One region of the Citrobacter sp. ANG330 genome, then DNA from elsewhere that is predicted to be linked to it. Evidence: predicted binding sites of a transcription regulator. Region 1 holds the regulator's gene; each other region holds the start of a gene.
What was found. The regulator PhoB, encoded in region 1, activates phosphate uptake and scavenging genes when phosphate is short. The targets are predictions, from matches to a motif close to CTGTCATAAAACTGNCNNAT.

Region 2: glpT (glycerol-3-phosphate transporter) is a predicted target of PhoB. The motif match lies at 3,570-3,589, and genes of this name have one in related genera.
Region 3: rbsK (ribokinase) is a predicted target of PhoB. The motif match lies at 8,167-8,186, and genes of this name have one in related genera.

Annotation. Positions count from the first base shown of each region.
Region 1 covers NZ_JASJUI010000004.1:116,685-127,036, reverse strand. Annotated here, with positions in the region: gene brnQ (branched-chain amino acid transporter carrier protein BrnQ) at 1-174, opposite strand, end outside; gene phoR (phosphate regulon sensor histidine kinase PhoR) at 581-1,876, opposite strand; gene phoB (phosphate response regulator transcription factor PhoB) at 1,918-2,607, opposite strand; gene sbcD (exonuclease subunit SbcD) at 2,804-4,006, shown strand; gene sbcC (exonuclease subunit SbcC) at 4,003-7,146, shown strand; gene mak (fructokinase) at 7,189-8,097, opposite strand; gene rdgC (recombination-associated protein RdgC) at 8,224-9,135, shown strand; gene ppnP (pyrimidine/purine nucleoside phosphorylase) at 9,199-9,483, opposite strand; gene QNN88_RS11360 (AroM family protein) at 9,554-10,231, opposite strand.
Region 2 covers NZ_JASJUI010000001.1:808,629-818,980, forward strand. Annotated here, with positions in the region: gene yfaE (ferredoxin-like diferric-tyrosyl radical cofactor maintenance protein YfaE) at 1-128, shown strand, start outside; gene inaA (lipopolysaccharide kinase InaA) at 135-785, opposite strand; gene glpQ (glycerophosphodiester phosphodiesterase) at 1,000-2,076, opposite strand; gene glpT (glycerol-3-phosphate transporter) at 2,081-3,439, opposite strand; gene glpA (anaerobic glycerol-3-phosphate dehydrogenase subunit A) at 3,712-5,340, shown strand; gene glpB (glycerol-3-phosphate dehydrogenase subunit GlpB) at 5,330-6,589, shown strand; gene glpC (anaerobic glycerol-3-phosphate dehydrogenase subunit GlpC) at 6,586-7,776, shown strand; partial or broken gene QNN88_RS04075 (Rpn family recombination-promoting nuclease/putative transposase) at 7,896-8,321, shown strand; gene yfaU (2-keto-3-deoxy-L-rhamnonate aldolase) at 8,367-9,170, opposite strand; gene QNN88_RS04085 (MFS transporter) at 9,196-10,352, opposite strand, start outside.
Region 3 covers NZ_JASJUI010000014.1:83,162-93,513, reverse strand. Annotated here, with positions in the region: gene uhpT (hexose-6-phosphate:phosphate antiporter) at 1-1,003, opposite strand, end outside; gene QNN88_RS21615 (MFS transporter) at 1,146-2,474, opposite strand; gene uhpB (signal transduction histidine-protein kinase/phosphatase UhpB) at 2,484-3,986, opposite strand; gene uhpA (transcriptional regulator UhpA) at 3,983-4,576, opposite strand; gene QNN88_RS21600 (aldose 1-epimerase family protein) at 4,731-5,744, opposite strand; gene fucP (L-fucose:H+ symporter permease) at 5,756-7,069, opposite strand; gene rbsK (ribokinase) at 7,097-8,017, opposite strand; gene QNN88_RS21585 (DeoR family transcriptional regulator) at 8,344-9,129, shown strand; gene ilvN (acetolactate synthase small subunit) at 9,130-9,420, opposite strand; gene ilvB (acetolactate synthase large subunit) at 9,424-10,352, opposite strand, start outside.

The sequences.
Region 1 (10,352 bases):
CAGCACCGGTAGGCCTACAGCGGTGATCAGAAAGCCGAAAGCCGCTATCCAGACGTTTTCGCCGGCCTGCAAACCAACCATTGGAGGAAAGATGATGTTCCCTGCGCCGACGAACAGCGCAAAAGTCATAAAGCCCAGCGCAATGATATCGCGCGATTTTAACTGATGGGTCATAAAGCTTACGGCCTGTGGATGTGGTGTTGATTAAAGTGACTTATTGTCTTTCCCTGTGGGAAGAAACAGCGGTTTTTTTAAGCCATTCCAGAGGGATATATCCCATAACCTGGAAAGCAAAGAATAGTTTTTCGATTTACCGCCTGAATACAGTCAGTCTGACAGCATCTGGGGCGCAATTTAAACGCTTATAACGTTTTAAAGCAAGGTGGGATCTAAAAACTGGAAGATTATAGCGATATCAAATTATACATCAGTATAAAACACTATTCATCCGGAAAAGTCCTGGCTTATCATGCGAACAAAAAACAACCAGACGTTAATTAATTCAGCAGACTTATCTTAGCCGCAAAGAAAATAAGCCAGCATTGGCTGGCTTATGGAAAGAAAACCTTACGATTGTACTTTAAGCACTTTTTTTGGCAATTAATCGTTCCGGCAGCACAAAACTAAAGCGCGTCCCTCTGCCCGGTTGACTGTCGATATTCAGGCGGCTTTCGTGATGATTCACCGCGTGTTTTACGATAGCCAGCCCCAGGCCACTGCCGCCCGTTTGTCGCGATCGCGCTTTATCTACCCGATAAAAACGCTCCGTTAAGCGCGGGATATGTTCCGGCGCAATACCCGGCCCGTTATCCTCCACGCTAAACTCCGCGCCGTGCGGCACACGATGCCAGCGCACGGTAACATGCGTTCCCGCTGGCGTATGGTTTACCGCGTTATAAACCAGGTTCGACATCGCACTACGCAGTTGTTCTTCATTCCCCAGCACTTTGAGCTGGTTATCCACCTCAAAGTGGAACGTATGCTTCTGCTGGCTGAGCGTCTGCGCTTCGCGTTCAACCATGTGCAGCATCATCGGAACATCAACCTGCTCATTGAGCAAAAGCGCCGGCGCGGCTTCAATTTTCGACAGCGTCAACAACTGCTTCACCAGCCCTTCCATGCGCGAGGTCTGGTCACGCATCGTCAGCAATGCTTTTTCACGCGTGGCGCCTTCCAGTTGCTGCTCGTGCATCATCTCAAGATAGCCCTGCAACACCGTCAGCGGGGTACGCAGCTCGTGGCTCACGTTGGCGAAGAAATTGCGTCTCGCACCTTCAAGCTGATGCATCTGTGTCATATCACGCGCCACCATCAGCAATTGCTTATCGGTATACGGCATGACGCGAATTTCCAGATGCCGGCCGGTGTTGAGCACCAGATTTAACGGTCTACTGAAATCCCGCAGCTTAAGATACTGCGTGAACTCCGGGTAGCGCAGCAGGTTCAGGATATTCTGTCCGCTGTCGTCTGGCCAGCGTAAACCCAGCACCTGTTGCGCCAGGCCGTTACACCAGAAGATCCCACCCTCTTCGGTGGTCAACACCACTGCATCGGGCAGCGACTCTGCTCCGCTGCGAAAGCGTTTAATCAGATTGCCCAACTCGCGACGGCGCTTTTTATTGCGCAGTTGCATCTGATGCAAGCCGTACAATAGCGGTTCCCAACTGCCTCGTCCCGGCGGCGGCGTCATGCTTCTGTCGACCCACAGCCACCATGAGAGGCGCAATAAATTCCAGAAATGCCAGATAAGCAGTCCTGTTACCGATGCCAGTAAAAACCAGGGCAGGTAACCCAAAAATGCACTTAGGATCAAGGCCGGGATACAGCAAAATATCAGCTCCAGCACCAGCCTTTTCCATGACAGCCGTTCCAGCACGGGTCACTCTCCCTTCAGAGCCAGGCTCTTATTCTTGCCTTTCAAAAACGGGTCGAAAAACGATACCCAGTCCCGCGAACCGTCTGCACCATCCGATCGTGGCCACTGGTTTCCAGCGCCTTGCGCAGACGGCGAATATGCACATCGACGGTACGATCCTCAACGTAGACATTGGTGCCCCAGACGTGATTCAGCAGTTGTTCACGGCTGTAAACCCGCTCAGGATGCGTCATAAAGAAATGCAGAAGTTTAAATTCCGTCGGCCCCATATCGAGCGGGTTTTCACCGGTCATCACGCGATGCGAGGTCGGATCCAGGCTCAGCCCCTGCATCTCAATAACCTCTTCCACCGCCATCGGTGAAATCCGGCGCATCACCGCTTTAATGCGGGCAACCAGCTCTTTCGGCGAGAACGGTTTGGTAATGTAGTCGTCCGCGCCAGTTTCCAGGCCGCGCACCCGATCCTCTTCTTCCCCTCTGGCGGTCAGCATCATAACCGGGATATCCCGGGTCATCGCTTCGCGCTTGAGGTGTTTAATAAACTGTAGACCAGAACCGCCGGGCAACATCCAGTCAAGGAGGATCAAATCCGGCCAGGGTTCATTAAGCTGGTTCACCGCACTGTCATAATCTTCAGCTTCAACGGGTTGAAAGCCATTTTGCTCAAGCACGAAACAGACCATTTCGCGAATTGGAGCTTCATCTTCTACGACCAGAATACGTCTCGCCATGATTTGCCCTGTTATATAAGTTGCTTGTCATCATCAGTCTTAATGCGGCGTCATTATGCGTCAGTTTTATGACAGATTTATGAAAATGCGTGCTGACGTTAACCTTAGGTTGTTGATTTATGACACCCGATAAACGAGATATTACAGCCCCCGAATGGTTATAATCCCCTTTATGCTTTTTTGCCATGGAACCGTTATGCGCATCCTTCACACCTCTGACTGGCATCTTGGACAAAATTTTTACAGCAAAAGCCGCGCCGCTGAACATCAGGCCTTTCTCGACTGGCTGCTGGAAACGGCGGTTGAGCAGCAAGTGGATGCGATCATCGTGGCCGGCGACATTTTCGATACCGGCTCACCGCCAAGCTATGCCCGCGAGCTCTATAACCGTTTTGTGGTCAACCTACAGCAAACGGGCTGTCATCTGGTGGTGTTGGCTGGAAATCATGACTCCGTCGCCACCCTGAATGAATCTCGAGAAATACTGGCGTTTCTCAATACTACAGTGGTCGCCAGCGCCGGCCATGCTCCCCAAATCCTGAATCGTCGCGACGGCCAACCTGGCGCGGTGCTGTGCCCGGTGCCGTTTTTACGTCCACGCGACATTATCAGCAGCCAGGCAGGGCTTTCTGGTACAGAGAAACAGCAGCATCTGCTGGGGGCCATCACGGAATACTACCAGCAACAATATGACGCCGCCTGCGCGCTGCGCGGCGATCGCGCTCTGCCGATTATCGCCACGGGTCACCTGACCACCGTGGGCGCCAGCAAAAGTGACGCCGTCCGTGACATTTATATTGGTACGCTGGATGCTTTCCCGGCGCAGAATTTCCCGCCTGCCGATTATATCGCCCTGGGCCACATCCACCGGGCGCAGAAAATTGGCGGCACAGAACATATCCGCTACTGCGGGTCCCCCCTCGCGCTGAGCTTTGACGAATGCGGCAAAAGCAAATACGTGTATCGGGTGGACTTCCAGGACGGCAAGTTAGCCAGCGTCGAGGCGCTCACCGTTCCGGTCACCCAACCACTGGCAGTATTAAAAGGCGATCTCGTTGCCATTACCGAACAACTGGAACAGTGGCGTGATAGCGATCGGAACCCTCCGGTCTGGCTGGATATCGAAATCACCACGGATGAGTATCTGCATGATATGCAGCGCAAAATTCAGGCGCTAACGGAAACACTGCCCGTTGAGGTGCTGTTAGTTCGCCGCAGTCGGGAGCAGCGCGAACGCATGTTGAGTAACGAACGCCGTGAAACGCTGAGCGAGCTGAGCGTGGATGAGGTTTTTGCCCGCCGACTCGCGCTCGAAGCCCTTGAACCTCCACAGTGCGAACGCCTGACATCACTTTTTCACCGCACACTACAAACACTGTCCGGGGAGCATGAGGCATGAAGATTCTCAGTCTGCGCCTGAAAAACCTCAACTCGCTGAAAGGAGAATGGAAGGTCGATTTCACGGTAGAACCCTTTGCCAGCAACGGCCTGTTTGCCATTACTGGGCCTACCGGAGCAGGCAAAACCACGCTGCTCGACGCGATTTGCCTGGCGCTATACCACGAGACGCCGCGCCTGAATACCGTGTCGCAATCGCAGAACGATCTGATGACCCGTGATACCGCGGAGTGCCTGGCGGAAGTGGAGTTTGAAGTGAAAGGGGAAGCGTATCGGGCATTCTGGTGCCAGAACCGTGCGCGCAACCAGCCCGACGGCAATTTGCAGGTGCCACGCGTGGAGCTTGCACGCTGCGCCGACGGGAAAATCCTTGCCGATAAAGTGAAAGACAAACTGGAAATGACGGCAGAACTGACCGGGCTGGATTACGGTCGTTTTACCCGTTCGATGCTGCTCTCGCAGGGACAGTTCGCCGCCTTCCTCAATGCGAAGCCAAAGGAACGCGCGGAGCTGCTGGAGGAATTGACCGGTACGGAAATTTACGGCCAGATCTCCGCCCAGGTTTTTGAGCAGCATAAAATCACGCGTACCGAACTGGAAAAATTACAGGCGCAGGCCAGCGGCGTCGCACTGTTAGCGCCAGAGGCGTTGCAGACGCTGACAGAAAGTTTGCAGGCGCTCACTGACGAAGAAAAACAACTGCTTGCCCAACAGCAGACTGAACAGCAGCGACTGAACTGGCTGATGCGACAACACGAATTGCAGGCCGACGCGAACCAGCGGCAGTTGGCGCAGCGGGCTGCTCAGGAAGCGCTGGAAAACGCCCAGCCACAGCTGGCCACCCTCAGCCTCGCACAGCCTGCCAGAGCGTTGCGCCCGCTATGGGATCGCATTCAGGAGCAATCCGCTACCGTTTTCCGCACCCGTCAGCAGATTAACGAAGTAAATGCTCGCTTACAGAGTAGATTCACACTGCGCAATCACATCCGCCGCCTGGCAGAGCGGCAATCCACCACCCTGCTCGCTACCCAGCAGACGCTGAACGAGTGGCTAAACGAACACGATCGCTTTCGCCTGTGGAGCAACGAGTCAGGAGGATGGCGCGCCCTTTTTGCTCAGCAAGTCAGCGATAAGGCGCAACTGGCAAAATGGCAGCAACAGCAGATAAACGATAGCCGTAAGCTGGAAGCACTGCCGCCAGTGGCGCTAAACCTGACGGCGGATGAGGTCACAACGGCGCTGGCGCAGCACGCGAAACAGCGCCCTCTGCGCCAGCAGTTGCTTTCCCTCCACGGGCAGATTGTTCCCCGACTGACACGTCTGCGCCAGCTACAGGCGGCGATGGCGCATAATCAACAGGAACTCGCCCGACTCAATACCCTGCTGGAGGCAAAACGTCAGCAGTATAAAGATAAACATCAGCAGTATCAGGATGTTAAAACCCTTTGTGAACAGGAAGCGCGAATCAAAGACCTGGAAAACCAGCGTGCACTGTTACAGGCAGGTCAGCCCTGCCCGCTTTGCGGTTCAACCACTCATCCTGCTGTCGCGGCATATCAGGCGCTTGAGCCCGGAGTTAATCAGGAACGGCGTGATGCGTTAGAAAAAGAGGTTAAAGCGCTGGCGGACGAAGGCGCCGCCTTGCGTGGGCAGTCGGAAGCGTTAAACCAACAGCGACAGCGTGACGAAAGCGAAGCGCAGACGCTGGCTAAAGAGGAGCAAGCGCTCACTCAACAGTGGCAGACCACGATCGGCGCTCTGAAAATCACGTTACAACCGCAGGATGATATTCAACCCTGGCTGACGGCACAGGATGAGCACGAACAACAGCTCTACCAGCTTAGCCAGCGCCATGACCTACAGGCGCAAATTACCGCCCATGCGCAGCAGGTGGCGCAGTACCGCCAGCAAATCGACCAGCGCCAGGCGACGCTGACAGCACAGTTAAGCCGCTATACGTTGTCACTTCCTGAGGAAGGCTGCGAGGAAGCGTGGTTAGACGCTCGCGCGGCAGAGGCACAAACGTGGCAACAGCGGCAGACGGAATTGACGGCGTTACAGGCGCAGATCGCGCAACTCACCCCGCTGCTCGAGACACTACCTGTCGCAGATATCGACGTTGAGGATGATGAAAGCGTATCGCTGGAAAACTGGCGTCAGGTTCATGATGAGTGTCTGTCGCTGATGAGTCAGTTACAGACGTTACAACAACAGGAGCGGCAGGAGACTCAGCGCGCCGCCGACGCGCAGGCGCAGTTTGATGCCGCGCTGGCGCAGAGTCGGTTTGTCGATCAGGCAGCGTTTCTTGCCGCGCTGCTGGATGACGAGGCCATCACGCGTCTGGAACAACTGAAGCAGTCGCTGGAAAACCAGCTTCAACAGGCGCAGACACTCGCCACGCAGTCAGCCCAGGCGCTGGCGACGCATCAACAACAGCCACCGGCAGGACTGGACCTGACGCAGTCGGTCGAAAATATTCAGCAAGCCGTGGCACAGCTTAACGATCGGGTGCGCGACAACGCCACGCGTCAGGGCGAGATTCGCCAGCAGCTTAAACAGGATAGCGATAACCGCCAACATCAGCAGGCGTTAATGCAGAAAATCAGCGACGCAATGCAACAGGTTGAGGACTGGGGATATCTGAATACACTGATCGGCTCTAAAGAGGGCGATAAGTTCCGTAAGTTCGCTCAGGGGCTAACGCTGGATAATCTGGTCTGGCTGGCGAATAACCAGTTGACCCGCCTGCATGGCCGTTATCTGTTACAGCGCAAAGCCAGTGAAGCGCTGGAACTGGAGGTGGTCGATACCTGGCAGGCCGACGCCGTGCGCGATACCCGTACCCTTTCCGGTGGCGAGAGCTTCCTGGTCAGTCTGGCGCTGGCGCTGGCGCTCTCCGATCTGGTCAGCCACAAAACGCGCATTGACTCGCTGTTCCTTGATGAAGGCTTCGGCACGCTCGACAGTGAAACACTGGATACCGCCCTTGATGCGCTGGATGCGCTCAACGCCAGCGGCAAAACCATTGGGGTGATTAGCCATGTGGAAGCGATGAAAGAACGGATTCCGGTGCAGATCAAGGTGAAGAAGATTAACGGCCTGGGCTACAGCAAGCTCGATCGGATGTTTGCCGTGGAATAACAGGACGACAGGCCGGAGAACGCCGGCCTGTCCTGAGAGACGTTATTCCTGCGGCCACAGCCACGCGGCGCCGCGCACGCCGCTGGAATCACCGTGCAGGGCTTGGCGCACCGGCGTTTCGCACTCACCACCGAACACAAACTGTTTAATCAACGGTGGAATTGTTTTGTACAGGCGATCGATGTTGCTCATCCCGCCGCCGAGAACGAAAACATCCGGGTCGAGAATGTTCACCACATGGGCCAGCGATTTCGCCAGCCGCCGTTCATAGCGGCTGAGCGCCAGTTCGGCCAACGCGTTTTGTCCCTCCGCCAGGCGGATTATTTCACTGCCTTTAAGCGAATTGCCACTCAGTCGATAATAATCGGTGGCGAAGCCGGTGCCGGAAATAAACGTCTCAATACATCCCTGTTTTCCACAGTAACAAGGCACTTCAGCGCGATAGCGCAATTCATCTTCATCCATCCACGGTAAAGGGTTGTGTCCCCATTCGCCCGCCGTCCCATTGCCGCCGATGTGCGCCCGCCCGTTGAGCGCCACGCCCGCGCCGCAGCCTGTACCAATGATCACCGCAAAAACGGTCTGCGCTCCGGCTGCCGCCCCATCCACTGCCTCAGAAACGGCCAGGCAGTTCGCGTCATTCGCCAGACGAACCTCACGTTGCAAACGCGCGCAGAGGTCTTTATCAAACGGTTTTCCATTCAGCCACGTCGAGTTGGCATTCTTCACCACGCCGGTATAAGGCGAAATGGAGCCGGGGATGCCCATCCCCACCGTGCCCGTTTGCCCGGTGGCCTCCTCCGCCATCGCCACCAGCGTGGCAATGGTTTCGATGGTTTGTTGATAGTCGTTTCGCGGCGTCGGCAGACGATGGCGGAACAGTTGCTCCCCTGCCTCACTGAGCGCAATCACTTCCGTTTTGGTGCCGCCTAAATCAATACCAATACGCACACGGTGTTCCTCTTTTTTTAGGGAATATCAACAGAGTAGAGCGAGGCTTTGGGAATGGCAATGCAAGCCCGCCGACAATTCGTTACTATACGCGCTGGATTTAACGACAAGGCCGTGGAAATTATCATGCTGTGGTTCAAAAATTTAATGGTTTACCGTCTTAGCCGCGATATTTCATTGCGTGCCGAGGAGATGGAAAAACAGCTAGCCTCAATGACGTTTACCCCTTGCGGTAGCCAGGATATGGCAAAGACGGGCTGGGTGCCGCCAATGGGATCGCACAGCGATGCGTTGACGCATACTAACAACGGCCAGATTTTGATTTGCGCGCGTAAAGAAGAGAAGATCCTGCCCTCTCCGGTGATCAAACAGGCGCTGGAAGCGAAGATCGCCAAACTGGAAGCCGAGCAGGCGCGCAAACTGAAGAAAACCGAGAAAGATTCGCTGAAGGATGAAGTGCTGCATTCACTGCTGCCACGCGCCTTTAGCCGCTTTAGTCAGACCATGATGTGGATCGATACCGTGAACGGGTTGATCATGGTGGACTGCGCAAGCGCGAAAAAAGCGGAAGATACACTGGCGCTGCTGCGTAAGAGCCTCGGATCTCTCCCGGTGGTTCCGCTGGCACTGGAAAACCCGATTGAGCTGACGCTCACCGAATGGGTGCGTTCTGGCACCGTGGCTCAGGGCTTCCAGTTACTTGACGAAGCCGAACTGAAAGCAATGCTGGAAGACGGCGGCGTGATTCGGGCGAAAAAACAGGATCTGGTCAGCGATGAGATCGCCGTCCACATTGAAGCCGGTAAAGTGGTAACCAAGCTGGCGCTCGACTGGCAGCAGCGTATTCAGTTTATGATCTGCGATGACGCTTCGATCAAGCGCCTGAAATTCAGCGATGAACTGCGCGATCAAAACGAAGATATCGACAGGGAAGATTTTGCCCAGCGCTTTGACGCGGACTTTATCCTGATGACCGGTGAACTGGCCGCGTTGATTCAGAATCTGGTGGAAGGTTTAGGCGGCGAAGCGCAGCGCTGAGTGAATTTGCCGACTCCGTAGGCCGGATGAGACGCGCTAGCGTCACCATCCGGCGTTTAGCGGTTACAAATAGCGGCAAAGATAAGAGGTTGGTTCAGCGACCTGTAAATGAAACTCGCTATGGCCCGGGACGTTGAATACCTCTCCTGCAGCATAGACTTTCCACTCGGTAGCATCCGGCAGCAACACATTCAGCGCGCCGCTCACCACCGTCATCTCTTCCGGTTCGGCAGTACCAAATGTGTATTCTCCTTCCAGCATCACGCCGACACTGGCGCGGCCAGTACTGCTGCTCGTAAAGCCAATCGATTTCACTTTGCCGGAAAAGTATTCGTTACTTTGAAGCATAAACAGACCCTGTCTCGTTGGTAGATTGACAACCAATATAGGGGCCAGCCCTTTGGCCTGTCACGCAAAATTACGTCAGCAGTTCTGACGCCAGGCGTGCAATCAACACGTTGGAGAGCAGCACCGGAACATCCAGCGATTTTTGCAGAACATCGCGGTGACGCTGATGAAAACCAAGTGAATCCAGCATAATGACATCGGCCCCTTGCTCCAGCAGCTCTTTACCGGCTTCAATCAACTGCTCGGTGGTACCGTGTACGGGATTCGCCAGCGAGAATAACGGCGGCGACTGTAAAACCTGCCATTTCTCCGCCTGATCGGCCATCAGATCTTCAACTGGCACAATGACCCCCACCTGATGTCCGTCAACAATCGAGGCCACCAGCGGCGGAATAATGCGCAGAGGTTCAAGCAGAATGCTGTTACGGGCTGTCATGCTGGCAATCGACACGGTGCTCATCAATAAAATAACGTCATAGCCCTGGTTATCCAGCACTTCGATGACGCTTTGCAGGTCACGCTCCACTTTCTGTCGCGAAACATACGCCAGTTCATTATCGTTAAGCAGGGTTAAAAGTGAGTCTTCGCCAGACTCCAGCGCGTAATCTGCCAGAACGTCATCACGATTCATTTTTCCCAGCAGACTGTGATGGGTGATATGTTCTTCGTCGATGTACTCGGTCAGAAGCGGTAACACTTCACTCATGGGCACAACACCGATTGTGAGGATAGCCAACGACGCACTCATTTTTTCCACCTTCTTTTTTACTTCGTCGTTTATTCCCGGGCAAATGCGCTGCACCACTGCCGACACTTACCTTCGCAAATGCAAAAAAGCGTAGCAGGCGCAGAACAAATCGCTGTGTAAA
Region 2 (10,352 bases), on a different contig from region 1:
GCTCTTGCCGCTGCCGTCTGGTCGCCGGTCAGGTGGACTGGATCGCCGAGCCGTTAGCCTTCATTCAGCCCGGCGAAATTTTGCCCTGCTGTTGCAGGGCAAATGGCGATATTGAAATTGAGATGTAACGCGCGTTACAGCGCGTAGTAATACGCTTTCACCTGTTCCCAGTCCGCTTTCGGGATGGGACTCAGGTACTTCTCAAGCTGAGAGAAGTCATGGTGCGCCGCTTTATGGCGACGCAAACGACGACGGCTCTTTTCCAGATCTAAAAACCCGGCTTCCACCGTGCCTTCTGTTTTTACATAGATATGGCGGACGTAGCAGCAACCATGCTGACGATTCACGCTGTGCATCTTTTTAAAGGCCAGCGCGACCGCTTTTAACATCGCATCGCGCACCTCATCAGGATACGGCGTCAGCGTGTGCTGCTGATACCACTCTTCGATGCTCACAAAACCTTTCATATCTTCGGTAATCAACAGTGCACGCCACTCACCGTTAACTTTTGTCGCGTTGCCATAGACAATTTTCGGCACGATCACGCCAGCGCGCTCCAGTTCGCGGATCACTGCGATTTCGCGCACAATCGTCGGGCGTCCGAAGGGATAGCGTACCGAGTGAAACAGGTGTTGTGTCATCCGCTTCACATACAGTTTCTTCCCGTCACGCTCGATGCATTGCACACCGCTCATCCCTTTGCGTCGATAATTCGGTTCTTCAACCCAATCGCCTTCCGTTGCCCACCAGCTCTCAAACTCATTCTGCACTGCTGCCTGCGCCATTATGACCATCCGTAACAGTAACCACATAAATTATTTATCGAACAAATATAAATCTTCTTCTTAAGGAAATCTTAAGAAATTCATGATCGGCTACGGACTTCTTGATCTGACGTGTGATTTCTTGCGTTAAAGCGGCAGGAAAAGAGATAAAAAAACTGCACCTTACTCAGCGGTTGCTCGCCTTTGGGGTGCAGTGGAGAGAATAACGTGGTTATTACTCTTTACGTAAGAACATCACCGCTTTGTCGGGGAAGTCGGTGAACAGCCCGTCCACGCCCGCTTTGTTGTAGAGGATGTCATACAGCTGATTCACATCCGTTGTGTACTCCGGCAACTGATCGGCGCGCACTGTATAAGGATGAACCGTCATCTTATTCTGGTGTGCTTCTTTCACCATATCTGTCAGGACGATATTGCCTTTCGTCGACTTCTCGTCAATCAGCATATGGTAATCCGGACCAATACCGTCCGCATACTCAGCCACCTGCTTCATCGCGCCGGGTTTGAACATCCAGTCATAATTGTAATTCACCCAACTACCGTCCGGCTTCTTCTCCTGCGTTTCATTCCAGTCGGTATACGCGATGAGCTGTACCAGGTTCAGGTTCATCCCCATTTTCGGTTCCAGCTCATTTTTGATGCGCTTAAGTTCCGCCACATCAAAACTTTGCAGATAAACTTTGTCCTGCTTGTCGCTGTAACCGTATTTTTTCAGCACTTCCAGGGTTTTCGTCGCAATGTCCTTCCCTTCCTGATGATGGAACCACGGCGCTTTGATCTCCGGATAGATACCGATGTTCTTGCCAGTAGAATGGTTCAGTCCCTGAACAAACTCGATCTCTTCAGCAAAGGTATGCACGCGGAAATCCGATTTACCCATCGGGAAACGGCCAGGATAGGTTTGCACCTTCTTGCCATTTTCCAGATCAAACCCTTCGGTAAATTTCAGAGATTTGATTTCGTCCAGCGTAAAGTCGATGGCGTAATAACGACCGTCCTGGCGCGCACGATCCGGAAAGCGCTCCGCGACATCCGTCACGCGATCAAGATAGTGGTCATGCAGGACAACCAGTTGGTCGTCTTTCGTCATCACCAGATCCTGCTCCAGATAATCCGCTCCCTGCGCATAGGCCATCGCTTTCGCGGGCAGCGTATGCTCCGGCAGGTAGCCACTCGCGCCACGGTGGGCAATCACGACTTTATCCGTGTTGCTGGCGGCCAGGGCATGGCTTCCCATTACCGCGCCCGCCATCATCAGCGTCAGACTCAGGTTTTTCAGTGCTGTTTTCATTCACTTAGCCCCCGTTGCGTTTCAGTTGCATCTCAGCATGGTGGCGTTTTTCGCCGATCATCACCACAATCAACAGAATCACCGCCAGGATGCTGCCACCGATCATCACCATGAAACCGCCGTCCCAGCCAAAGAAGTCGACGGTGTAACCAACGATGGCGCTGGCCGCCACGGAACCGCCGAGGTAACCAAACAGGCCAGTAAAGCCCGCTGCCGTCCCTGCGGCTTTTTTCGGTGCCAGTTCCAGCGCATGCAGACCAATCAGCATCACCGGACCGTAAATCAGGAAGCCGATCACAATCATACAAACCATATCGACGGTCGGGTTACCCGCCGGGTTCATCCAGTAAACGATGGTAGCGATCGTCACCAGGGTCATAAAGAACACACCGGTCGCGCCACGGTTACCACGGAACACTTTGTCCGACATCCAGCCGCACAGCAACGTGCCTGGGATCCCCGCATATTCATAGAAGAAGTAGGCCCAGGAGGATTTATCCAGTGCAAAATGCTTCACTTCTTTCAGATAGGTTGGAGACCAGTCGAGAATGCCGTAACGCAGCAGATAAACGAACACGTTTGCAATCGCGATGTACCACAACAGTTTATTCGGCAGAACGTACTGCATGAAGATCTGCTTCGCGGTCAGCTCTTCTTCCGCTTTCTCGTTGTAGTCGTCCGGGTAGTCGTTTTTGTACTCTTCGATGGGCGGCAGGCCACAGGATTGCGGCGTATCACGCATCAGCGCGAAAGCGAAAATCGCCACCAGAATGGCGCCGAACGCTGGCATATACAGGGCGGCTTTCCAGTCGTTAAACCAGGCCATCCCGAGCAGGAACAGCAGCGGAGGGATCCCGCCACCGACGTTATGCGCACAGTTCCAGACGGAGACTATCCCGCCACGTTCCTTCTGCGACCACCAGTGCACCATGGTGCGTCCGCACGGCGGCCAGCCCATGCCCTGGAACCATCCGCAAAGGAACAGCAGCACAAACATCACGGCGATGCTCGATGTCGCCCACGGCACAAAGCCCATGAACAGCATCACCGCCGCGGCCAGAATCAGACCGGCTGGCAGGAAAACGCGCGGATTCGAGCGATCCGAAACCGAGCCCATGATGAATTTCGAAAATCCATAGGCAATTGAGATCCCCGACAGGGCGAAACCTAAATCACCGCGTGAAAAACCCTGTTCGACCAGGTAAGGCATTGCAAGGGCAAAGTTCTTGCGCACCAGATAGTACGCGGCATAGCCAAAGAATATCCCCAGAAATATTTGCCAGCGAAGCCGGCGGTATGTCGGATCGATCTCCGCTGCAGGCAAGCGTGCTCTGTGCGCCGCTGGTTTAAATATACTCAACATAATGTAGCCTCCGTGGCCCGTCTTTTATAAGTAGTAAACACCGCAGGTGGTACATGCAACCCCCGCTGCTTCCGGTGTGGTCGCGATGTTATGCAAAGATACAGAACGTGAATGTGAATTACAGCACATATTGTTACAGATTTATGACGAATGTTCAGAAAGGCGCACGAAATCACGTTTCATTTTCGAATCATGAGCGAATATGCGCGAAATCAAACAAACCATGCTTTTTATGTGGCTAAATGATAAAAAACGAACTGTGAGGGAAAACAATGAAAACTCGCGACTCGCAAACCAGTGACGTGATTATCATTGGGGGTGGTGCCACTGGCGCAGGGATTGCCCGTGACTGCGCGCTGCGTGGACTCCGTGTTATTTTAGTCGAGCGTCATGATATTGCGACCGGAGCGACCGGTCGTAACCACGGACTGCTGCACAGCGGCGCACGTTATGCGGTGACCGATGCAGAATCTGCCCGCGAATGCATCAGCGAAAACCAAATTCTGAAACGTATCGCCCGCCACTGCGTTGAACCGACGGACGGTCTGTTTATTACCCTGCCGGAAGACGAACTCTCCTTCCAGGCCACCTTTATCCGAGCCTGCGAAGAAGCGGGCATTCGGGCAGAAGCGATCGATCCGCAACAGGCGCGGATTATCGAACCGTCGGTGAATCCGCAGCTCATCGGCGCGGTTAAAGTGCCGGATGGCACCGTTGATCCGTTCCGGTTGACTGCTGCCAACATGCTTGATGCGAAAGAACATGGCGCCATTATCCTGACCGCCCACGAAGTGACAGGGTTGCTCCGTGAAGGGGCGACCGTCAGCGGCGTGCATGTGCGTAACCATCTCAATGGCGAAACGCAAACACTGCTCGCGCCGGTAGTGGTGAATGCCGCCGGGATCTGGGGACAGCGGATCGCGGAATATGCCGACTTAAGCATCCGTATGTTCCCGGCGAAAGGGTCGCTGCTGATCATGGATCACCGCATCAACCAGCACGTCATTAACCGCTGCCGTAAACCTTCCGACGCCGACATTCTGGTACCTGGCGATACCATTTCGCTGATTGGCACCACCTCAACCCATATTGATTACAACGATATCGACAGCAACCGCGTCACCGCCGATGAGGTCGATATTCTGCTGCGCGAAGGCGAAAAACTGGCGCCAGTTATGGCGAAAACGCGCATTCTGCGCGCCTACTCCGGCGTACGCCCGCTGGTGGCAAGCGATGATGATCCCAGCGGGCGTAACGTCAGCCGCGGTATTGTGCTGTTTGATCATGCGAAACGCGATGGCCTGGACGGATTTATCACCATTACCGGCGGCAAGCTGATGACTTACCGCCTGATGGCGGAATGGGCCACCGACGCGGTCTGCCGCAAGCTGGGCAACATGCGTCCTTGTGTCACCGCGGACACGCCGTTACCGGGTTCGCACGAACCGACGGAAAGTACGCTGAAGCGCGTGATCTCCCTGCCTGCCCCATTGCGTGGTTCGGCGGTGTATCGCCACGGCGACCGTACGCCAGCGTGGCTGAGTCATGGCCGCCAGCACCGCAGTGTGGTCTGTGAATGCGAAGCTGTCACCGCCGGTGAAGTGCAGTACGCCGTCGAAAACCTCAACGTCAACAGCCTGTTGGATCTCCGTCGTCGCACCCGCGTGGGGATGGGCACCTGTCAGGGCGAACTCTGCGCCTGCCGTGCTGCCGGGTTACTGCAACGCTTTAATATCACCACCGCTGCGCAATCCATTACTCAGCTCTCTGACTTCCTCAATGAGCGCTGGAAAGGCGTGCAGCCGATCGCCTGGGGCGACGCGCTGCGCGAAAGCGAATTTACCCGCTGGGTGTACCAGGGATTATGCGGTCTGGAAAAGGAGCCTCGCGATGAGATTTGATACGGTCATTATGGGCGGCGGTCTCGCCGGACTGCTGTGCGGTCTGCAGTTGCAAAAGAGCGGCTTACGCTGCGCGGTGGTGACCCGAGGTCAGAGTGCGCTACACTTCTCCTCCGGTTCGCTGGATCTGCTCAGCGCACTGCCGGATGGACAACCGGTAAATGACATCACTGCCGGTCTGGACGCCCTGCGCGAACAGGCCCCAACACATCCCTACGCCACGCTCGGCACACAACGCGTTCTGACACTTGCAGAACAAACACAGGCGCTACTGGAAGCCTCCGGCGCGCATTTGCAAGGCGATGTCCGGCAGTCACATCAGCGGGTCACCCCGCTCGGCACACTGCGTTCGACCTGGCTCAGTTCACCGGAAGTCCCGGTCTGGCCACTGGCGACAAAACGCATCTGCGTGGTGGGCATTAGCGGCTTGCTCGATTTTCAGGCGCATCTGGCTGCAGCCTCTTTACGTCAACACGATCTGGCGGTTGAAACCGCCGAAATCGATCTGCCGGAACTGGACGTTTTGCGTGATAACGCCACTGAATTTCGGGCAGTGAATATTGCGCGTTTTCTGGATAACGAAGACAAGTGGGCACTGCTCTATGACGCGCTGTTGCCGATCGCAAAAACCAGCGAAATGATCATCATGCCCGCCTGCTTTGGTCTGGCGGATGAACGCCTCTGGCACTGGCTAAATGAACGTCTGCCCTGCGCGCTTACGTTACTGCCCACCCTGCCGCCGTCGGTGCTGGGGATCCGTCTGCATAACCAGTTGCAGCGTCAGTTCGTCCGTCAGGGCGGCATCTGGATGCCCGGCGACGAGGTGAAGAAAGTCAGTTGTAAAAATGGCGTGGTGAGTGAAATCTGGACGCGCAATCACGCGGACATCCCGCTGCGCCCGCGTTTCGCGGTGCTTGCCAGCGGGAGCTTCTTTAGCAGCGGCCTGCTCGCCGAACGTGAAGGCATCCGCGAACCGATTCTGGGACTGGATGTTCAGCAAGCGGCGACCCGTGCCGAATGGTATCAACGTGATTTCTTTGATGCGCAACCCTGGCAACAGTTTGGCGTCACTACCGACGAAGCATTGCGCCCGTCACTGACCGGACAAACCGTAGACAACCTCTATGCTATTGGCTCGGTTCTCGGCGGATTTGACCCCATTGCCCAGGGATGCGGAGGCGGCGTCTGTGCGGTCACCGCGTTACACGCCGCCCATCACATTGCAGCACGTGCAGGAGGTGAGCAATGAGCGATACGAGTTTTGAAAGTTGCATCAAATGCACGGTATGCACCACCGCGTGTCCGGTCAGCCGTGTTAATCCAGGTTACCCAGGCCCCAAACAGGCCGGTCCCGACGGTGAGCGCCTGCGTCTGAAAGATGGCGCGCTGTACGACGACGCGCTGAAATATTGCATTAACTGCAAACGCTGCGAAGTGGCCTGTCCTTCTGACGTCAAAATCGGCGACATCATCCAGCGCGCACGCGCGAAATACGACACCACACGTCCGTCACTGCGTAACTTCGTTTTAAGCCATACCGACCTGATGGGCAGTGTTTCCACACCGTTCGCGCCGGTGGTCAACACGGCAACGTCACTGAAACCGGTGCGCCAGTTGCTCGATTACGCACTGAAAATCGACCATCGCCGGGCGTTGCCAAAATACTCTTTCGGCACCTTCCGCCGCTGGTATCGCAGCGTGGCGGCCCGGCAGGCGCAGTACGCCGATCAGGTTGCCTTCTTCCACGGTTGTTTTGTGAATTACAACCACCCTCAGCTTGGCAAAGATTTGATCAAAGTACTGAACGCGATGGGCACTGGCGTCCAGCTATTGAGCAAAGAGAAGTGCTGCGGCGTGCCGCTGATTGCCAACGGATTTACCGACAAGGCGCGTAAACAAGCGGTAACCAACGTCGAATCACTGCGTGAGGCGATTGGTGTGAAGGGGATTCCGGTGATTGCCACCTCCTCGACCTGTACTTTTGCGTTGCGTGACGAGTATCCGGAAGTGCTGGACGTCGATAACAGCGGGCTGCGGGAACATATCGAACTGGCGACCCGCTGGCTGTGGCGAAAACTGGACGAAGGAAAAACCCTGCCGCTGAAGCCGTTGCCGTTAAAAGTGGTGTATCACACGCCGTGCCATATGGAAAAAATGGGCTGGACGCTCTACACCCTTGAACTGCTGCGCCGAATTCCGGGGCTGGAGCTCACGGTGCTGGATTCTCAGTGCTGCGGGATTGCCGGCACCTACGGCTTTAAAAAAGAGAACTACCCCACCTCACAGGCCATTGGCGCACCGCTGTTTAAACAGATTGAAGAGAGCGGCGCGGATATCGTGGTGACCGACTGCGAGACCTGCAAATGGCAGATTGAGATGTCCACCAGCAAACGCTGCGAACATCCAATTACCCTGCTGGCGAAAGCGTTAGGCTAAATGACTCGCCCGGCGGCACAATCCCCCCGGGCGTTTTTGCGCTTAGCATTCCATAAAATTGAATACGTTACCGTCGTACGTATTTATCTCTCGCCCCTCTTCGCAAAGACTCAATTTCGCGCATAGCTCTGCTGGAACTGATGCAAAAACATATCCGCGATCGTGATTTGCTGGGGCTGGTTGACCGACTGGTCACGCTGTTAATTACAGGTACTGATAATGACAGCCAGTTGCATACGCTGTTTAATTATCTGGTGCAGTACGGCGATGCGCCCCGCTTCAGCGACTTTATCCATGATGTCGCCAGACGTGTTCCCCATCACAAGGAGAAATTGATGACGATTGCAGAAAGGCTTCGGCAGGAAGGCCACCACACGGGGCTGCAGAAAGGACTACAGAAGGGTCTACAGGAAGGATTACAAAAAGGCACAAAGGAGGAGGCATTACGTATCGCGCGGATGATGCTGAAAAGCGGGATCGAATGCGACAAGGTACTGGTAATAACCGGGCTGTCACTCGACGAGATAATGGCAAACAGTCCGTAAAGCCAGACAGATAGCCCGGTGGCGCAGTGCCGCCGGGCTATGGATTTAGTAACTACTTTTCAGTGGCTGCGTGGCCTGACCGGGTTTAAACATCGCCAACCTTTTGTCCAGCGCGTCGGTATACAACATCGTATCGACGCCCACGGCGACAAAGTTTGCCCCCCACTCCAGACATTTCTGCGCCATGAGCGGATCGACGGCGAGAAAACCCGCCGCTTTTCCGGCCGCTCGAATGCGCTGGATGCTCTCTTTGATAATTCGCTGAACTTCGGGGTGTCCTGCATTATCCGGGTACCCCAAAGACGCAGAGAGATCGGCGGGACCAATAAACACGCCGTCAATACCGTCTACGTCCAGGATCGCATCCAGATTATCCAGCGCGGCTTTACTTTCAACCTGCACCAGCAGACAGAGTGACTCATTGGCCTGCGCCATATAATTTTCAATGCGTCCCCAGCGCGCCGCCCGCGCCACGCTGGCCCCGACGCCGCGCTCCCCCACTGGCGGGTAACGGGTGGCGGCGACCACCTGCCGCGCCTGTTCTGCGCTATCGACCATCGGAATCAACAGCGTCTGCGCGCCGATATCCAGCACCTGCTTGATCAGCGCTTTAGCGCCTTCTACCGGACGAATCACCGGCTGGCTGGCGTAAGGGGCAATCGCCTGCAACTGATGATAGAGATCCTGCATCGTATTCGGTGCATGTTCGCCGTCGATCAGCAGCCAGTCATAACCCGACGTCGCGGCAATTTCCGCCATATAAGAGGTGGTCGAACTCAGCCATAGCCCGATTTGTACTTCCCCTTTGCGGAGCGCGTCCTTAAAAGGGTTTGCTAACAATGCGTTCATAATGATCCTTACAACGTGGATAAACTTATTGATGCGCAGCACCCGGTTGCGACGCGGGACGGTTCACGCTCAGCGTGAAGATAATCAGTGAGCCGATAATGGCGACACCTGCCAGCGTCAGCAGTCCTGCGGCATCGCTGGCAAACATCGTTTCTGCTTTAACGCGCAGGATTGGCGCAATAAACCCGCCCACCGCGCCAAACAGGTTGACGAAACCGATGCCCGCCGCCAGCGCTGTGCCAGAGAGCAACTGGGTCGGCATGGTCCAGAACACGGGTTGTACGGCGATAAAACCGACAGCCGCCACGCAAAGCGCCAGAATCGCCACTACCGGAGAGGCCAGACCGGAGACACCGATACCAATTCCTGCCGCCAGCAGCGTCAGCGCGGCGACATTACGCCGCTCACCCGTACGGTCAGAGTAGCGAGGGATAAGCCAGGTCCCGAACAGTGCAGCAACCCACGGAATGGCGGTAACCACCGACGCCGTGAAACCCACTTTGGTTCCCAGCAGCGCAGCAACCTGAGTCGGCAGGAAGAAAATCAGTCCGTACACCGCCACCTGAATCGTCAGATAGATAATCGCCAGTTGCCAGACGCGTCCGTTACGCAGGGCATCCGTCAGTTTTGACGTCGTCTTTTTCTCTTCTTCACTCGCCAGTTGGCTAATGAGCGCCGCTTTCTCTTCTGCACTGAGGAAACGTGCCTGTTGCGGGGTGTCATCCAGCCAGAAGAAAGTGAAGACCCCAGCACCGACGGCTAACAAACCTTCGATAACGAACATCCAGAACCAGCCAGGATGCCCCATGAAACCGTGCATCTCCAGCAGGGCGCCGGAAAGCGGCGATCCCAGCGTCAACGCCAGCGGCGCCCCCATGTAAAACAGCCCCATAATGCTGGCGCGGTTACGTTGCGGGAACCATTGCGAGGTGAGATAGATCATGCCGGGGAAGAAACCGGCTTCCGCCGCTCCCAGCAGGGTACGAATGATCAGGAATTTCACCTCGGTATCCGCCCACGCCATCGCGGCGGAGAGGAATCCCCACAGCAGCGTGGTGGTGCCGATCCAGGTTCTGGCCCCCAGTTTGCGCATTAACAGGTTCGCGGGCACGCCGAGAAAGGCATAGACCACAAAGAAAATTCCCGCGCCAAGCGCATAGGCTTCGTTACTCAACCCGGTGT
Region 3 (10,352 bases), on a different contig from region 1:
CCAACGCCACGCAAGCCACCAGCGCACGACGTCCATTCGCCAGATCCGAGAGCCAGCCCCATAACAGCGTGCCGACCAGCGCCCCAACCTCAAACAAGGTAAATCCCTGAATTGCAACTTCTTTAGAGAGCTTCAGCTCCTGAAAAGCATACACGGTAGACCACTGATCGATGCCGATACGTACCACGTACAGGAAGATGTTGGAGAAACAGAGCAGCCAGATGACTTTGTTTTTCAGCACATATTCAACAAAGATCTGCCATTTGGTCATCTCATTCTCTTCGGTTTCTTTGTCCTCTTCGCTGATCTCCTCACCGAATAGCTCTTCGGCTTTGCCGAGACCATACGATTCCGGCGAGTCGCTACCAAAGCGCAGACCGATAAAGCCAACAATCAGAGCAATAATCGACGGGAAAACAAACATCCCAATCACGTGTCCGTCGAACAGAACGTTCGCACCGAACAGCGCCACGCCTGCCGCACCTGCGCCGCCGAGGTTATGCGAAATATTCCAGAAGCCGAGGAAGGTGCCGCGCTTACGGCGGGGCGTCCATTTGGTAATGGTGGAATAGCTGCACGAACCACCAGTGCTCTGGAAGAATCCGCTCAGGGCATAGAAGGCGATCATCAGGAACAGGCTTACGGAGCCCGTTCCCATACTGGCGCTGAAACCGAGCATACAAATCGCAGAGAGGATCAGCATAAACGGCAGGAACTGCTTGGTGTTTTTGCCGTCCGCGTAATAGGAGACCAGCGTTTTACCCACGCCGTAGGTGATGGAAAACCCCAGACCAATCATCCCCAGCTGCGTCATACTCAGCCCGTAGGTGGAGATCATGTCATTCTGGGCAATGTTAAAGTTTTTGCGGATCAGGTACATGGTCAGGTAGCCGATAAAAACTACCAGATAGGACTGCATAAACGGTTTGAACCACATCTTGCGCCGCACTTCGAGCGGCAGATCCAGGGTCGGTTTACGCACCTGGTTTAGAAAGGCCAGCATAGGATACTCCCGGGCTAATTTTTATACCTGCGAATGGCAGGCATTGTAAAAATCAGTCAGGAAACACGCCTGAGAACACGTCCAGGCGAAACCGGGAAAATTTCTTAGTTTTGCCCTACTCGCGGTAAAAAAGTGAACTGCATCACGCTTCACTGACCTCACGCGGAGCCTGGGCGTTGAGGAATGGCAGTAACAGCAGGGCGGAGATCCCGGCGGCGATAGCGATGACCACGAAGAAACCGGTCCAGTGCCAGGTTTCCAGTACCTGCGCCAGCGGCCAGCCGGAAAGCGATGCGCCGAGATAAGCAAACAGCCCAACAAATCCGGTTGCCGCGCCCGCCGCTTCTTTGTGCGAGCACTCTGCCGCCGCCATACCGATCAACATCTGCGGACCAAAGACAAAGAATCCGGTGGTGAAAAAACAGGCTGCCTGCATCACATAGCTGGCAAAGGGCATCAGCCACAGCGAACCTACCGAAAGCAAAATCCCGGCGGCAAAAATCAGGTTCATCGGCCCGCGGTTGCCGTTGAACAGTTTATCCGAGCCCCAACCCGCCACCAACGCGCCGATAAAGCCGCCCAGCTCGAACATGGTGACCGCCATGTTCGCCGTCACCAGATCGACGCCCAGCGTCTCGGACATATACAGATTGCCCCAGTCATTGATGGCGGCTCGCACCACATACACCAGCACATAACAGAGCGATAGCAGCCAGATGTAAGGGTTGAGCAGCACGTATTTAGTGAGGATCTCTTTGCGGGTCAGCCCTGCGCCTTCCTGCTGCTGGGCGATTTCCAGCGCATCGTGCTGCCAGTCGCCCACCGGCGGTAAGCCGACGGCCTGCGGCCGGTCGCGCAGTCGCCAGCAGAGAAAAATGCCAACGACTATCGCCAGCGTACTGGCAATCATCATCCCGGCGCGCCAGCCATAGTGCAGCGCCGCTGCGGCCATGATAACGGGGATCAGCGCGCCGCCCACATTGTGCGCGGTATTCCAGATAGCCCACCAGCCGCCGCGCTCGTTGCGCGAATACCACGCCGTCAGCAGACGTGCGCACACCGGCGCGCCCCAGCCCTGGAAGAAAGCGTTAAGTGCCCACAGCAACGCAAATGCCCAGAGCGAGGTGGAAAAGCCAAACAGAATGTTGACGACGCCAGTGGCAATCAGCCCGATTCCCATAAAATACCGGGCATTGGAACGATCGCTGACGATACCAGAGACAAATTTCGACAGGCCGTAGGTGATATAAAACAGCGTCGCCAACAGGCCGATATCGCTGCGGGTTAACACGCCGTTGGCAAGAATTTCCGGGACGGCGGCGTTAAAACTTTTCCGCGTGAAATAGAACAGGGCATAGCCCAGCCAGATGGTCAGCAGGATATGACGACGCCAGTAGCGGTAGCGCTCGTCGATCTCACGCTTATCCGTTAATCGCGGTGCATTCGCCGGTGCTTTGAAAAAGTTCAGCATCAACGCTCCTTAAACATAGCGCTGCGGCAGCGAAACGCTGACGCGCGTACCGTGCGTACAGGAAATCGTTAGCGAACCGCCCAGTGCTGCGACCCGTTCGCGCATCCCGGTCAGGCCAAAACCTTGCTGGCCGGAATTGGGTGGAAGGCCACTACCGTCATCTTCAATCACCAGCATTAGTCGATCGTCCTGTTGCCAGCCCTGTAGCGTCACCGCGCTGGCATTGGCGTGCTTCACAATATTGTTCAGCCCTTCCTGACACACCCGAAACAACGTTACCCGCTGCCCTTCGCTCAGCGCCGTCTCATCAATCCGCCAGTCGAGATGGCTGACGATACCGCGGCTTTCCAGCTCCATTTCCCGCATCAGTGAGCGGATGGCCTGTTCCAGCGTTAAATCATCCAGTTGCCGCGGACGTAAACGTCCCAACAGGCGACGCACCGAATCATAGACGCCCAGCGACAGTTGCTCGATAAGCTGCCCGCTCTGCTTCACGCCGCCATTTTCAACCGCCAGCCGCTGCACAATCCCGGCCTGAGTGCGGATGGCGGTGATGGTTTGCCCGATATCGTCATGCAGCTCACGCGCCACGTCGCGACGAACGCTCTCTTCCGTTTCCAGCAGGCGTTCCGCCAGCCGGTGATTGCGCGCCAGTTCGTTTTGCAGCGACTGGTTCAGCTCACGCAGACGCTGAATCCCCGCGCCGAGCAATATTCCGGTCAGGCTTTGCGCCAGCAGGGAAAGCAGCAAATCCACAGGATGATCGTGCCAGGTCTGACTGGCAATCAGCGCGATAGCGTTCATCAGCGTCGCAATCAGCGCCCCTTGCCAGCCGTAGTGCCAGGCGAGCGCGATGATTGGCAGCGCCAGACAGAAAGGTGTGAAACGTGATAGCTCGGTCGGTAAACCCAGCTGTAACCACAGGCTGACGGTGAACAGCAGCAGATACCCGATCAGGTGTCGTCCACGCCAGTTCACCGGTTGCGAGACCAGCGCCGGACCCAGCGGCAGCCAGGTGTTGCTGGTCAGGTAGTGCCAGAATACCAGGCAAATGGGCGCCAGCGTCAGCCCTCCGGTCAGGGTGAGCAGTAGCGCCGTCCACGCTTCTTCACCCTGCCCCAGCCAGGGCAGCGACTGCAACAGCGCTGCCGCCGTCAGCGCCGCGCCCTGAAGCAACAGCGTGCGCCAGTCACGTTGATGTCGATAACGGGAGATCAGCGCCACAGGCAAGAGCGTCAGCAGACTACCGATCATCAAAAGGGGAAGATGCGCCAGCGCCACTTCCTGCGCCAGCCAGAAGGTTAACAGCCATTCCGCACCCAGCAACACCGGCCAGTAACCGCGTGGACATTGCAGCATCAGCCCCAGGCGCAGCCCAAACGGAAACAACAGCACTGCCAGTTCCGGACGCTCAACCAGATGCAGGCTGATACTCCACAGACAAAACCAGGCGGCAGAGAAGATAAAAAAACAGGCGAGAACGGTGATAAACCGTGACAACAGCGTTTTCATTGCCAGCCGTCAAACATGCGCCGCGCCAGCTCAACATCATTGCTGACACCCAGCTTTTCCATCAGGTTAGCGCGATGAACGTGTACCGTTTTCGGCGAGAGCCCCAGCTCGGCGGCAATCTCTTTCACCGCCATCCCTTGCGCCAGCTTTTCCGCTACCTGGCGTTCGCGTTTGGTCAGCGGGTCCTGGCGCCCGGACGCCAGCTTCATTGCAATGTCGGGCGTCAGATAGCAACCACCGGTGGCAACGGTATGCACCGCGGCGATCAGTTCATCCGGGCTACAGCGTTTGGAAAGAAAACCCCGCGCACCGGCGTTCAATGCCTGCTCCACCAACGCCGGGCTGTCATGCACGGAAAGCATGATGGTCGCCATGCCTTTCGGCAACTGACTCAACAGCTCGAGGCCAGAGATATCCGGCATCGAGATGTCGCAAATGCACACCTGAACTCCGCGCCCAGGCAAACCTGCCAGCGCCTCACGTCCCGATCCAAACTCGGCGACAACCTGCAAATCCGCCTCCAGCCCCAGCAGTTGGGCAAAGCCGGAGCGAACGATAAGATGGTCGTCTATAAGGGCAACGGTAATCATGAGGTTTATCCTGGCGCTAAAGCAAGCCGGATGGCGCTGTGCTTATCCGGCCTACGGGCGCGTGCCGATGTAGGCCGGATAAGGCGTTTACGACGCCATCCGGCAAAAGCGCTTACCTTAACGATAAGCGCCTTGCTGTTCAAGCCTTGAGCGATCAGGCGATACCCGTGGTGACCGTAAAACTCCGCGTTTGCTGTGGCAGCACCTCAAGTAATGTGCCGTTTCGCTGAGCGGCGAGAAAGCCTTCCGGTCGACAGGTCGCGGGGAGGGCAAATGCGGCGACCTGCTGATCGCCGTTATAGAGGATCCAGCGGGTGACATAGTTCAGTTCCGCACTGGTGAACCGGGTGACAAACGTGGTGCCATCCGGTGCGATCATGCGAAATTCAGGTTTATCCGTATACTGGTTAAGCATGTCAGCAAAGAAGACGATTTCTGGATCGTAGAAGTCGGGTTCACTGAGCGTTGCCAGCGACGCTTCGCCTTGTAAAATCCGTTGATTAAACGCCAGCCACTGTTCGGTGGGTTTAACATGCGCCGGGACCGATTCGCGAAGCCGCAGCGCCTCATCCGGGATATTCTGGCTGAAAGTGGCTTCCGGTACGTACGCATAGTTCATGTGGCACATGTACTGCAACGGCATCGCGACGGATGCGAGGTTAGTGACGGCCATCTGAATATCAAACAGCGCGCTCGCTTTACGCATCACCACCGCAGGCTGTGCCTGATAATGATGACCGAATCCCATCACATATTCATAGCGCCCGGTCACGCGCAGACTGTCACCGTCCAGTTCCAGCCAGGCCTCATCCATCGCCGCGCAGGCCATTTCACCGTGCAACGGGTGATCGTCTTCCGGTGAGGGACAACCGTTCGCCAGCAACCCGGAGTGAAAGGCAAAGCAGCCGTAAGTCGCGACCACTTCCGTTGCAGGTTTCGGCTGGCGGAACATGTTTCGCATGGTCAGATCATGGCCATCAAACCAGGCATCCCAGATCATCTGCCCCATCCAGGGCAGAATCACCAGATGACCACGGCTATTCTCAACCTTTAGCCCTTCAACACCGCTGGCATAACGAAAGGCGGTAACGGTGAAGTCGCCGTTCTGCAGCAGGGTTCGCGGATGTTCATTAAAGAGCTCCCGCCACAGCGCAATACGTGTTGTCATGATTGTTCTCCTCAGGATGCGGTCGCTTCAGCCAGGCTGCGCGCTTTGCTTTCGCGCCAGAAGTAAACCCCAACGTAAACGAAGCACAGCATGGACACCAGGAACGAGAGTTGCAGCGAATGGAACATATCCGCGACATAGCCCTGAATCGCGGGTACGACCGCAGCACCCACAATGGCCATTACAATCACCGCGCCCGCCATTTCAGTATGTTCGTTATCGACCGTATCCAGCGTACCGGCATAGATGGTCGCCCAGCAGGGGCCAAACAGGATGCTCACCAGTACCGCGACGTACACGGCGCTAAAGCTCGGCGCCAGTGAAACATAGGCAAGGAACAGCGCGCCAATAACGGAGTAGAGAATCAGCACCTTTTCCGGATTAAAGCGGGTCATCAGGATATTGGCGATAAACTTGCCGATAAAGAAGCAGGCGAAGCTGTAAACCATAAAGTTAGAGGCATCACGCTCGTTGATATCGCCCAGCTCCAGCGCCAGACGGATGGTGAATGACCAGACGGCAACCTGCATTCCCACGTACAGGAACTGCGCCACAATGCCGCGGCGGAAACGGGCATTGCTGGCCAGATAGCGCAGCGTATCCATCGCCGACGGGCGTTTATGGTTCGCCGTTTGCGCCACTTTACAGGTCGGGAAACGGGTCAGCAGGAACAGCACCATCACCACCACCAGAACCATAATCATGTACTTATACGGCTCCAGGGTATTTTCCAGCATCAGCACTTTAAAGTTATGGATCTGCTCAGCATTCATCCCCGCCATCTGTTTTTCCAGACTGTCGCCTTCAGAAAAGACCAGATATTTACCCAGCAAAATGCCGGACGCCGCGCCAATCGGATAGAAAGTCTGGCTGATATTGAGTCGCAATGTGGCATAGGCTTTTGGACCAATCATCGAACTGTAGGTGTTCGCTGCGGTTTCCAGGAAACTCAGGCCAATGGCAATCGCAAAAATAGCGGCGAGGAACATGGTATAGGTCGCCATGTGCGAGGCCGGGAAAAAGAGCGTACAGCCAACGATATACAGCGTCAGACCGATTAATATCGCCACTTTATAGCTGGTCTTCTTAATTACCAGAGATGCCGGAATCGCAATTAAAAAATAACCGCCATAAAAGGCGCTCTGTACTAATGCTGACGCAAAGTTACTGAGTGAAAATACGCTCTTAAATTGCGTAATCAGAATATCATTTAATGCGGCTGCGCATCCCCATAACGGGAATAAACAGGATAACAAAATAAACTGGAACAGAGGGGTCTTATTCAGATACCCATCGGGCATCTGAATGATGTTTTTATCGTTCATAGTGCTACCTTTTACAGTGCAGGAATATTATTCGTTTAGGGTAAGAAACTCATTAAATTGTTCGATGCTCGGATAAGAGGATTGAGTGCCTTTTCCGGTCACGCTAAACGCAGCGAACAGAGCGGCTTTTTTCATAGCGGCTTCGACATCGCCACCCTGGACATAGTAATGAGCAAAACAACCGATGAACGCATCGCCAGCGCCGCTGGTATCAACAGCATTGACGCGAAACGCCGGGACATGTACTTCCTGGTCGCGGGTCATCCACAGCGCACCTTTTTCACCCATGGTGACAATAATATTGTTTAACCCTTTATCCACGAGACTGCGGGCGGCGGTACGAATATGATCATACGACTCCACCGACATGCCGGTTAATATTTCCAGCTCGGTTTCATTCGGGACAAAGAAATCACATTTACATGCATAAGACATGTCTAATTCCCGTAATGCAGGGGCGGGATTTAACAGCACCTCAATGCCATGTTTTTTACCAAATTCAATCGCGTGGTAAACCGTCTCCAGTTGTACTTCCAGTTGCAGGACAATAAGCTTACATTTTTTTAAGTCTTCCGCGGCGCGATCGATATCTTCCGGAGAGAGGAATTTGTTCGCCCCTTTAATAATCAGAATGCTATTACTGGAGTTCGCATTCACAAAAATCGGTGCCACGCCGCTGCTGGTGCAGGGGACTTTTTCGACATAAGTGGTGTTGATGCCCCACGATTCGAGATTGCGAATGGTGTTATCCGCAAAGATATCGTCGCCGACTTTGGTCAGCATCAGCACTTTGGAATTGAGCTTCGCCGCCGCAACGGCCTGATTCGCACCTTTACCGCCACAGCCGATTTTGAACGCTGGCGCTTCCAGCGTTTCCCCTTCTTTGGGCATCTGGTTGGTATAGGTGATGAGATCCACCATGTTGGAGCCAATAACCGCGATATCCATTTTACTACCTCTCAGAAACAATCACACAACAATGATATTAAAATAACATTATCATGTTACTTCCGTATCATTTGTGACTACGATCGCGATTGGCAGATCATTTTGCTGTTTATTTATTAGGCGCAATGCGATTACCCTGCCATTCTGACTTTCCACAGATTGGTGACAATCAACTGAAAGTTAACTGTTTATAATCAAAAAAACGCGAACAAACGCGCTTTTCTTTACCAATCGTCAGACGTATAGTAATGCAGCAACGTCATGTTCCCACAGACACATAAATGTTACTGAAGGAACATACGCAAACAGAATCGTGGAGAAGGTGAATGGAAACAAAGCAAAAAGAACGTATTCGACGTCTGATGGAACTGTTGAAAAAAACGGATCGCATCCATCTGAAAGACGCGGCGCGTATGCTGGAGGTTTCCGTGATGACCATTCGCCGGGATCTCAGTCAGGATGACGAACCGTTACCCCTGACGCTGCTTGGCGGCTATATCGTTATGGTGAATAAACCTGCCGCACCCGCTCACGCCCCTCTGCCGGCGGTTAAAACCCATCATCGCGACGATTTACCTGTCGCCATCCTGGCTGCCGGTCTGGTGAGTGAACACGATCTGGTTTTTTTTGATAATGGCCCGGAAATGCCGTTAGTCATCAGCATGATACCGGACGATATTACCTTTACAGGCATTTGCTATTCGCACCGCGTATTTATCGCCCTGAACGAAAAGCCTAACGCCACTGCGATCCTTTGCGGAGGAACCTATCGCGCCAAGAGCGATGCCTTCTACGATGCGGCGAATCCCTCACCGCTGGACTCACTCAACCCGCGCAAAGTCTTCATCTCCGCCAGCGGCGTACACGAGCATTTCGGCGTCAGTTGGTTTAACCCTGACGACCTTGCCACCAAACGGAAGGCGATGGATCGTGGGCTGCGTAAAATTTTGCTGACGCGCCATGCCCTGTTTGATGAAGTCGCTCCTGCCAGCATCGGCCCGCTTTCCACCTTTGATGTGCTGATCAGTGACCGTCCGTTACCGGCAGATTATGCCACCCACTGCCGGAACGGTTCGGTCAAAGTGATCACCCCGGATTCAGACGGGGATTAACTACTCAAAGAACACGGCAATTTTGTTGAACATGGTGGGATCGGACTGATTACGCACCACTTTCGCCACATCTTCCAGCTTATCGATTTGGCTGATCATCTGTTCCAGACGCTGGTCGTCATTGACCAGTAGCCAGATACGACTCTGATCGCTGCCCTGAATCGGTAGACAAAGAATCCCTTCAACGTTAAAGGCACGACGGGCGAACAGCCCGCAGACATGCGTCATGACGCCAGGGTGGTTGCGGACGGTGAGTTCCAGAATAACGTTATCATGTGATTGTTTCTGCATGGCTTATTCTCCCACCATCTCTGTATTTGCCGCCCCTGGCGGTACCATTGGATACACTTTTTCTTCTGCATCAATACGGACATGGATCAGCGCCGGTCCCGGTCGGCTGATTATCTCCTGCAATGCCGCCTGCGGATCGACTTCGTTATTCAGATCGCAGGTCTGCAAGCCAAACCCGGCAGCAATCTGCATAAAGTTGATTGTCCCCGGATACGTCGCCGCAAAAACACCCTGCTTATAAAACAGGCTTTGCTGTTGATGCACCAGCCCCAGCGCTTCGTTATTCATCAGAATGATTTTCACATTGAGCTGGTTTTCGCTGGCGGTGGCCATTTCCTGAATGTTCATCATCAGGCTGCCGTCGCCGGAAAAGCACAGAACCGTCTTATCCGGATTGGCCAGCGCCGCACCGATGGCGGCTGGCAGACCGAATCCCATGGTGCCCAGGCCGCCGGAGGTCAGCCACTGGCGGGGACGATTCAGCGGATAAGCCTGCGCCGCCCACATCTGATGCTGACCGACGTCGGTGGTGATGATCGCGTTGTCATCCACACAGGCCGCCACGGCGTTAATCAGACCATAATGGCTGAGCGGGTCGCTTTCCTGTGGAATAGCGCACGGAAATTCACGTTGCAAATCGCGCACCAACTGGTGCCATTCTGCGCGTGGTTTCGCCTCAATTTGTGGAATCAGTTGCGCCAGGACCTCATCCACATCCGCCTGAATAGCGATATGCGGTTGCTTGATTTTGCCCAGCTCCGCGCGGTCAATATCGACATGAATAATTTTGGCGTTCGGACAGAACTGTTCCGTCTTGCCAATCGCCCGGTCATCAAAACGCGCCCCCAGAACCACCAGCAGATCGGATTCCTGCAGGATGAAGTTGGTGCTGCGCGCCCCGTGCATCCCCAACATACCTAACGACAGCGGAT